4 regions of the Kitasatospora sp. NPDC087315 genome follow, and region 1 is predicted to be linked to each of the others. Evidence: riboswitches for the same ligand, from Rfam matches in the RefSeq annotation. Region 1 holds a riboswitch; each other region holds the start of a gene.
The links. Region 1 has a riboswitch for cobalamin ahead of ACIO5D_RS02325 (peptidase). Riboswitches for the same ligand answer to the same signal wherever they lie in the genome.

Region 1 (2,192 bases):
CAGTGCGGCCAGGCCGCTGGCCGGGTCGCCGGGGGCGCAGCCGGTCTCGATTCCGCCGCCGAGCGCGGTGAAGTCGACGACGACGGTCACGCCGGTCGTACCGGTGCAGGCGGTGGCGCTCGCCCGCGGCGCCTGGGCGGCGGAGGCGCCGAGCAGGCCGGCGGTCAGGGCCGCGACGGCGGCGACCGAACCGACGGTGCGGCGGATCCGGCGGGCCGGGGCCGGGGCAGGGGTGCGGGTCATCGAAAGGCTCCTCACGGGATCGGCGGTTTCGGCGGTTTCAGCGGCCGGCCGGTGCCGGGCAGGCCAGGACCGGGGCTGCCGGGCGCGCGCCGTGGGCGGAGAGGGCGGCCAGCGGGGTGCCGGACAGACCCAGGACGGCCTGCGCGGTGGCCCGGGCTCCGTTGGCCTGGCTGAACCCGGACGCGTCGTACGCGACCGCGCCGCGGACGGCGGCGTCGGCGGCGCAGCCCTGCTGGAGCTTGACCAGGCTGCTCCAGCCCTTGAGACCCGCGCCGAGCCGTCCGGTGGACAGCAGGGCCTGGGTGGCCAGTCCGGTGGTGTTGGCGTTGGAGGTGGTCGCGCCGGCTGCGGCGAACCCCCCGTCGGTGTTCTGGTGGGCGGTCAGCCAGCCGAGTCCGGCGTTCGCCTTGGCGGTGCGGCCGGTGGCGGCAAGGGCCTGGACGGCGAGCGCGGTGGCGTCCGGGTCGCCCGCGCAGGTGGTCTGGCCGAAGGCGACGGGGAAGCCGCCGTCCGGGCACTGGCTGCCGGCGAGGAAGTCGACGGCGGCGGCCGGGGCGCCGTCCGGGGTGCGCTGGAGGGCGATCACCGCCAGGGACTGACCGAAGGCGTTGCTGTAGTCGCCCCACTGGGAGCGGTCGGAGAAGCGGCCGCTCGGGGTCTGGAGCGAGCGGAGCCGGGCCGGGAGGTCGACACCGCCGAAGCCGTGGACGTCCTCGCCGCGGACCTCGGCGGCGAGCAGCAGCTTGGCGGTCGCCCCGGCGTACGCCTCGGTGGTGCCGTCGCCGAGGTAGCCGCTGATGATCCCGGGCTGCGCGAGCCAGGCGGTGGCCTTCGCGGCGGCCTGGTCGGAGCTGTGGGAGGCGGCGAAGGCCAGCACGGCGTCGATGGTCAGCCCCTGGTCGGGGTAGGCGGTGCCGTCGAAGACGGTCTCGAAGTGGTCTCCGTCGACGAGTTGGCGGGCGAGCCAGCCGGCCGCGGCGGCGTCGGGACGGACGGTCGCCGAGACCGGGGCCGGAGCCGGGGCCGGGGCCGCCTGGGCGGCGGACGCCGGAAGCACGGCGGTCAGAACGAGCGCGGGTATCGCGAGCAGACCGAGGGAGCGGCGGAGCGTGGGCATGGGACGCCTTTCCGGGCCCGGGCGCACGGGGTCCCCGCCCGGCCGCCGGTGCGGAACCGGGCAGCCCTGGGAACTCCGGCCCGCAGACCACGACGGGAGGAGGGAACACACGCCTCCGCCGACGGGTCCTCGGGCTCGCCGCCGACAGCCGTCGGCGGCCTACCGTTGCGGGTCAGCGCCGGACTCGGACCGGACTTCCCCCAACGGCGGAGTCAGTACATGACGGCTCATCATGTCGGTCGTGCGGAGAAGGGGTCAAGGGCCGGCCACCCGCCGGCCCCGACCCCGACCCCGGCCTCACGGGTCAGAACACCTCCACCAGGACCGGCTCGTGGCCCGTCACTTCGCGCTCTCCCTGATGGTGTTGATGACCGCCGAGAAGTCCAGCCCGGCACCCTGGTCCGCGGCGAACCCGGCGTACAGCTCGGCCGCGTGGGAGCCCAGTTCCACCGGAACACCGGCGGCCTTCGCGGCGTCGGCGGCCAGGCCGAGGTCCTTGGCCATCAGCGCGGCGGCGAAGCCGGGCCGGTAGTCCCGGTTGGCGGGGCTGGCGGGCACCGGACCGGGCACTGGACAGTTGCTGGTGAGCGCCCAGCACTGGCCGGAGGCGGTCGAGACCACGTCGAACAGCGCCTGGTGGCTCAGGCCGAGGTGCTCGCCGAGGACGAAGGCCTCGCTGACGGCGATCATCGAGATCCCGAGGATCATGTTGTTGCAGATCTTCGCGGCCTGCCCGGCGCCGGACGGGCCGCAGTGCACGACCTTGCGGCCCATCGCCTCCAGGACCGGCAGGGCGGCGGCGAAGTCCGCCTCCGCCGCGCCGACCATGAAG
Region 2 (2,192 bases), on a different contig from region 1:
CCACACCTTGCCGTCGACGGTCCGGGTCTGGTCCGGGAACAGCGTCGCGGCGTCGACCGGCAGCCTGTCCGTGTCGGCGTCGGAGATGACCGCGAGCGCCCGCTCGGTGGGTATGCCGGTGGGGGACGCACTGGCGGTGGGGCCGCCACCGCCGCGATCGCCCTTGTCACCGTGGCCGTTGATCCACACCCCGGCCGCGACCACACCGCCGACCAGGACCGCGGCCACCGCGGCCGCGCCGATCCACAGCCGCTTGCGCTTGCGGGACTCGTTCTCGTGCCGGGTGGCCATCGCGTTCCAGTCCGGCTCGGCGACGGCCGGCTGGGCGCTCTGCGGCCACTGCTGGTACGGCGCCGGGCCGACGGCGTTCTGCGGCTGCTGCGGCAACGGCTGGGGCTGGGGCTGGGGCTGGGGCTGGGGCGGCGGGTAGGCCGCCGGGCCGGACGGCCCGTACGGCGGCACGCCCGGCTGCGCGTACGGCGTGGCGGGAGGCCCGAAGCCGCCGGGCGGAGGAGGGACCGACCCGCCGGCTTGCGGCGGCCGGGGTGCGGTCGGGCCCGGCTGCACCGGCCCGGTCGACTGCTGGCCCTGCTGCGACACCTGTCCCGATGCCCCGGGCTGCGATCCCTGCCCCGGTTGTCCGGGCTGCTGTCCGGGCTGACGCGTCCACTCCGCCGGTACGCCCGTTCCCTCGCTCATGTGCCGAGATCGTAGGGCATCGCCCTGACCGCGAGCCCGGACGGTAATCAATCCGTTCCCAAATCCCACCGCCCCCGAACGGCTCCCGGCCATCGCGCCCGTACCACTGGTCACCGGCCCGACACGCGGTGCTGCACAACATGTGGTGTCGCATCGGGCGGACACCACTAGATGTATGCTCACTCCTGCTGTCGACGCAGGGGAACCCGGTGCGAGTCCGGGACTGCCCCGCAGCGGTGTGCGGGCCTCTGGAAGCAGGGCCCGCGAGTCCGAGTACCTGCCGGCGGCGTGCCACCGGCCTCCCCGCAGAGGCCCCGAAGCACTGCACCACGTCCGGGCCTCGCGGGCGGGCCGGGGATGACACTGTCGCGCGACGCCACCGGGCGTTCGCGCCGTGCTCCCCTGCCCCGAACGGTCCGGCACCCCGATGCACCGACGCCGATCGCCGCCAGGAGAGAGCGCCTTGACCACCGCTGCCTCAGCCACCCTGCCCGCCCAGGGTTCCAGCTTCGCCCCCGTCGACCCGACGGTCTCCGACCCCGGCGGTGCGCTGCTCCGGCTGCTGACCGACCGCAGCGCCGATCTCCCCCAGGTGGACCCCGGCCATGTCGCCGCCGCCGCGCTGCGCGGCCGCCACGCCGGCTCGGACTTCGCCGAGCTGCGCGGGCTGGCCGTGGACGCCGCCGCGTCGATGATCGCCGAGGACCCGCAGTACTCGAAGCTGGCCGCGCGCCTGCTCGCGCTGGAGATCGTCGACGAGGCGGTCAGCCAGGGCTCGGTCTCCTTCTCCGCCTCGGTCGCGGTCGGCCACGCCGAGGGCCTGATCGGCGACACCACCGCCGCCTTCGTCGCCAAGCACGCCGCGACCCTGGACGCGCTCGTCGACCCGCGGGGCGACGACCGCTTCGAGTACTTCGGCCTGCGCACCGTGCAGTCCCGCTACCTGCTGCGCCACCCGATCACCCGCAAGGTGGTCGAGACCCCGCAGCACTTCCTGCTCCGCGTCGCCAGCGGCCTGGCGGTCGGCGACAACGAGCAGTCGGTGCGCGAGGTGGCCGAGCTGTACGGCCTGATGAGCCGGCTGGAGTACCTGACCTCCTCCCCGACCCTGTTCAACTCCGGCACCCGGCACCCGCAGATGTCGAGCTGCTACCTGCTCGACTCCCCGCTGGACAACCTGGACTCGATCTACTCCCGGTACGCCCAGATCGCCCGTCTCTCCAAGCACGCCGGCGGCATCGGCCTGTCCTACTCGCGGATCCGCTCGCGCGGCAGCCTGATCCGCGGCACCAACGGCAAGTCCAACGGCATCGTCCCGTTCCTGCGCACCCTCGACTCCTCGGTCGCCGCCGTCAACCAGGGCGGCCGCCGCAAGGGCGCGGCCTGCGTCTACCTGGAGACCTGGCACGCGGACATCGAGGAGTTCCTGGAGCTGCGCGACAACACCGGTGAGGAGGCGCGCCGCACGCACAACCTCAACCTGGCGCACTGGA
Region 3 (2,192 bases), on a different contig from region 1:
ACGACTCCTCCTCCCGGCTCGCCGCGTCCCAGTCTGCCGTACGGACCGTCACCCGCCGGTGTCCGGATTCACCCGGTTCCGGGTCCGCCTTTTGCCCTAGGCCCACCGACCGATCGCGAAACCCCGTGACCGGAAGGGTAATCTCGGGCGCGGGAAGACGATCTAAGGAAGGACTCCCATGTTCTCTCGTCTGTTTGCACCGCGTGCCACCGCGCACGCCCACTGCGACCTGCCCTGCGGCGTGTACGACCCGGCGCAGGCGCGGATCGAGGCCGAGTCGGTCAAGGCCACCCAGGAGAAGTACCAGGCCAACGAGGACGCGCACTTCCGCGCTCGCGCCGTCATCATCAAGGAGCAGCGCGCCGAGGCCGTCAAGCACCACATCTCGGTGCTGTGGAGCGACTACTTCAAGGCCCCGCACTTCGAGAAGTACCCGCAGCTGCACCAGCTGATCAACGACACCCTGAAGGCCGCCTCGGCCGCCAAGGCGTCGACGGACCCGGCCACCGGCCAGGCCCTGCTCGACCTGATCGCCGAGGTCGACAAGATCTTCTGGGAGACCAAGCAGGCCTGACCGCCGCTCGGCCTCCGTCGACCGCCCCCGCCCGGACCACCACACCGGACGGGGGCGGTCGCGCGTTTCCGGGACATGCCCGGCGGCACCTGTAAGGGTTGCCTGGCCTTAGCGCTTGTTATGCTGCCAGGGCGTCCCATGGGGGAAGTCCGGTCCGAATCCGGCGCTGACCCGCAACGGTGGACGGGGCCCCGGCCCCGTGAGCCCGATCGCCCTGGGGCGCCGACCTCCCGACAACTCGCCGTGGAATGCGAGGGGATGGCGCCCCGGCCCCGCCACGGCCCGGGCGCTTCGCCCCGCGCCGCCCACGGCCCGAGGCGAAGGCGCGCCCCCCTCGTGAGCACCGCAGTGACCGCACCGGTCCGTCGAATACCCGCCGCGCCCCTGGCCGCCGGCCTGGCCGCGGCCCTGCTGCTGTCGCTGGTCTGCGGGGTCGCCCTGGGCTCCTCCGACCTCGGCTGGTCCCGGGTCCTGCGGCTGCTGGGCGCCGGGCTGACGGGCGGTCGGCTGGAGGCCGAGGAGGCGGCGGCGTACGTGATCGTCTGGGAGATCCGGCTGCCGCGCACCGTACTGGCCGCCGTGGTCGGCGCCGGGCTCGCGGCCACCGGGGTCGCCGTGCAGGCCATGGTCCGCAACGCCCTGGCCGACCCGTTCGTCCTCGGCATCTCCTCCGGCGCGGCGGTCGGCGCCAACGCCGTCCTGCTCCTCGGCGCCTTCGCCTCCCTCGGGGTCTGGGCGCTCTCGGTCTCCGCCTTCGGCTCGGCCCTGCTGGCGATGCTGCTGGTGTACGCGGCCGCCCGGACCGCCTACGGGCTCACCCCGCTGCGGCTGGTGCTCACCGGCACCGCGATGTCCTACGGCTTCTCCGCGGTGACGGCGCTGATGGTGTTCGGCGCCGCGCGCGGCGAGGCGGCCCGCAGCGCCATGATGTGGCTGCTCGGCAGCCTGGGCGGGGCGACCTGGGGCTCGGTGCCGATCGCCGCCGTCACCGTGCTGGCCGGCCTGGCCTGCCTCGCCCTCTCCGCCGGGCGCCTCGACGCGCTCGCCATGGGCGACGAGACGGCGGCCTCGCTCGGTGTGGACCCCGACCGGCTGCGCCGGCAGCTGTTCGTGGTGACGGCGGCCGTCACCGGCACCGTCGTCGCGGTCAGCGGCGCGATCGGCTTCGTCGGGCTGATGGTGCCGCACCTGGTGCGGATGCTGGTCGGCGCCGGCCACCGCCGGGTGCTGCTGGTCGCGCCGTTCGCCGGGGCGCTGCTGCTGGTCTGGGTGGACATCGTCTCGCGCACCCTGCTGGCGCCCGCCGAGCTGCCGGTCGGGGTGGTCACCGCGGTGCTCGGGGTGCCCTGCTTCCTGTTGCTGATGCGCCGCCGCGGCTACTCCTTCGGAGGCCGCTGATGGGCACCGGCGCGAACGCCGACCCGAGCACCGACACCACGGACACCCCGGAGACCGCCATCGAGACCGCCCTGGACATCGCCGTCGACGGGCTCTCGGTCGACATCGCCGGCGCCCGGCTGGTCCACGACATCACCCTGGACGCCGCCGCCGGACAGGTGGTCGGCCTGGTCGGACCGAACGGCAGCGGCAAGTCGACCCTGCTGCGCTGCGTCTACCG
Region 4 (2,192 bases), on a different contig from region 1:
TGGCTTGAGCAGCACCGGGTTCATCGCCGCCTCGGGCTCCACCCGGGCCGCCTGCGCCTGCATCGCCTGGGCGCGGCCGATCTCGGCGCCGCCGGCGGTGACGAAGGAGTTCAGCGACATGTTCTGCGCCTTGAACGGCGCCACCCGGACACCCTGCCGGGCCAGCCAGCGGCAGATGCCCGCGGTGACCACGGTCTTGCCGGCGTCCGAGGTCGTCCCGGCGACCAGCAGTGCGTTGCTCATGCGCTCCTCCTCTTCTTCCGTCCCAGGACGGTCCGGCTTCCTGTGGCGGCCCGGACCGCCGCGTGCCCGGCGACGGCGGTGCCCAGGGCCAGCAGGCCCACCCGGCGGGAGAGCCGGCAGGCCCGCTCGATGTCCTCCACCGTCACCGGCCGCAGCTCGCCGCCCAGCACCGGCCGGTGCTCCACCCGTTCCCCGTACGCGAGGGTGCCGCCCAGCCGCACGCCGACCGCGCCCGCGAACGCGGACTCGGCCTGGCCCGCGTTGGGGCTCGGGTGCGCGGAGCCGTCCCGGCGCCAGATCCGCCAGGCCGTCCGGGGTTCGGGCGCGGCGGCCACGGTGAGCAGCGCGGTCAGCCGGGCGCCCGGCCAGCCCGCCACGTCGTCCAGCCGGGCCGAGGCCCAGCCGAACCGGGCGTAGCGCGGCGAGCGGTGGCCGACCATCGCGTCCAGCGTGTTGACGGCGCGGAACGCCAGTAGCCCGGGCGTGCCCGCGAGCGCGCCCCAGACCAGGGCGTTCACCACGGCGTCGGCGGTGTTCTCGGCGACCGACTCGACCACCGCGCGGGCGATCTGCTGCTCGTCCAGCGCGCTCGGGTCGCGCCCGCACAGATGCGGCAGCCGTTCCCGGGCCGCCGTCAGATCGCCCGCGGCGAGCGAGCGGCCGATGGTCCTGGCCTCCCGGGTGAGCGAGGTGCCGCCGAGCACCGTCCAGGTCGCGGCGGCGGTCAGCGCGGCGCGGCCGAGCGGCCGCCGGCCCAGGGCGCGTTCGGCGGCCACCGCCCCGGCCGCGACGGTGCCCACGCAGAGCGCGGTGTAGGCGGTGCCGGCGGCGCGGTCGTCGCGCCAGAGCGTCTTCTCCAGCCGGCCCGCCGCGCTGCCGAAGGCGGCCACCGGGTGGCCGCGCCGGGGATCGGCGAAGCGGGCGTCGGCGAGATGTCCCGCGACGGCGCCCAGCGCGAAGGCGGCCGCGCGGGTCAGCGGGCGCACGGCGAAGGGCGGCAGAGGGGGCGGGCGGTCGGGGCAGCCTGCATCGCGTGCGTGTCCTCACTCAGGGTCCGCGCCCTGGATCGACGTACCGGCGGCGAGAGTCTCCTGGCTTCCGGGTCCGACACACCCCCGGAGCCTCCAGCGGCTTCTGACGGCCCGCCGATGGGCCCCTCCTGCCTGTTGGCGGGCAAGGAGGGAATTGATCCGAGCGTGCTCCCCGGTGACAGTGGCGGGACCGCGCCGGACTCGCACCGGCTTCCTCTGCATGCCTCCGTTTGGCTGAAGGATCCCATCACGCGGCCGAACCGGGAGTCAACCAAGGTCACGGAGGGGTTGGTCACACGGCCCGCCCGCGCGCCGCCTCCGCGGGTCGGTGTCGCGGGGGTGCGGAGGGGGCGCGATCGCCCGGCCGCAGGTGGAGGCCGCGGCCCCCGCTGTCCCGTCCGGCGTGACACCCGGTCGGCCCATGCCCGGTGGCCCCGGTCCGGTCCCGCGAGTGGACTGGTGGGTGCCCAGTCCGCGATCAACAGAGCGGGGAGCGATATGCGTTGGGGAACCGCGGCCGCCGTGGCGGCCGCCGCCGTCGGCACCGGGGCCGCCGTACTGCTGGCCGGGCGCAGGGCCGTCCAGCGGATGCTCCACCCGGCGGCCGTTTCCCGGCCGCAGGCGGGCCCCGTCACGGTGCGGAGCCTGGCCGTCGGGCGGGCCACCTTCACCCGCAGCCCGGAGAGCACCCGCCCCGGCCGCTGGGCCGTCGAGTGGGACGAGGGCGGCCACGCGGTGGTCGACGAGATCCTGCACGCCGACGAACAGGGCGTCACCCGCCGACTGGTCCGCGCCGACCGGGGCGCCCTTACGCCCGGCACCGAGGTCCGCTTCACCCCCCGGGTCCACCTCGGCGACCCGACCGGCGCGCTCGGCCTGCCCTACGCCGAGACCGCCGCCGAGGGCGAGCTGGGCGCC

Region 2: another riboswitch for cobalamin. It lies ahead of ACIO5D_RS14320 (ribonucleoside-diphosphate reductase subunit alpha); the one in region 1 lies ahead of ACIO5D_RS02325 (peptidase).
Region 3: another riboswitch for cobalamin. It lies ahead of ACIO5D_RS38230 (FecCD family ABC transporter permease); the one in region 1 lies ahead of ACIO5D_RS02325 (peptidase).
Region 4: another riboswitch for cobalamin. It lies ahead of ACIO5D_RS28445 (cobalamin biosynthesis protein); the one in region 1 lies ahead of ACIO5D_RS02325 (peptidase).

The regions. Positions count from the first base shown of each region.
Region 1 covers NZ_JBIUYD010000001.1:538,117-540,308, reverse strand. The annotation lists gene ACIO5D_RS02330 (flagellar hook-length control protein FliK) at 1-243, opposite strand, end outside; gene ACIO5D_RS02325 (peptidase) at 281-1,360, opposite strand; cobalamin riboswitch at 1,463-1,602, opposite strand; gene mmsB (3-hydroxyisobutyrate dehydrogenase) at 1,700-2,192, opposite strand, start outside.
Region 2 covers NZ_JBIUYD010000008.1:270,915-273,106, reverse strand. The annotation lists gene ACIO5D_RS14325 (hypothetical protein) at 1-387, opposite strand, end outside; cobalamin riboswitch at 868-999, shown strand; gene ACIO5D_RS14320 (ribonucleoside-diphosphate reductase subunit alpha) at 1,187-2,192, shown strand, end outside.
Region 3 covers NZ_JBIUYD010000052.1:2,210-4,401, reverse strand. The annotation lists gene sodN (superoxide dismutase, Ni) at 179-574, shown strand; cobalamin riboswitch at 687-806, shown strand; gene ACIO5D_RS38230 (FecCD family ABC transporter permease) at 911-1,972, shown strand; gene ACIO5D_RS38225 (ABC transporter ATP-binding protein) at 1,972-2,192, shown strand, end outside.
Region 4 covers NZ_JBIUYD010000022.1:76,948-79,139, reverse strand. The annotation lists gene ACIO5D_RS28450 (cobyric acid synthase) at 1-243, opposite strand, end outside; gene ACIO5D_RS28445 (cobalamin biosynthesis protein) at 240-1,229, opposite strand; cobalamin riboswitch at 1,328-1,492, opposite strand; gene ACIO5D_RS28440 (alpha/beta hydrolase family protein) at 1,773-2,192, shown strand, end outside.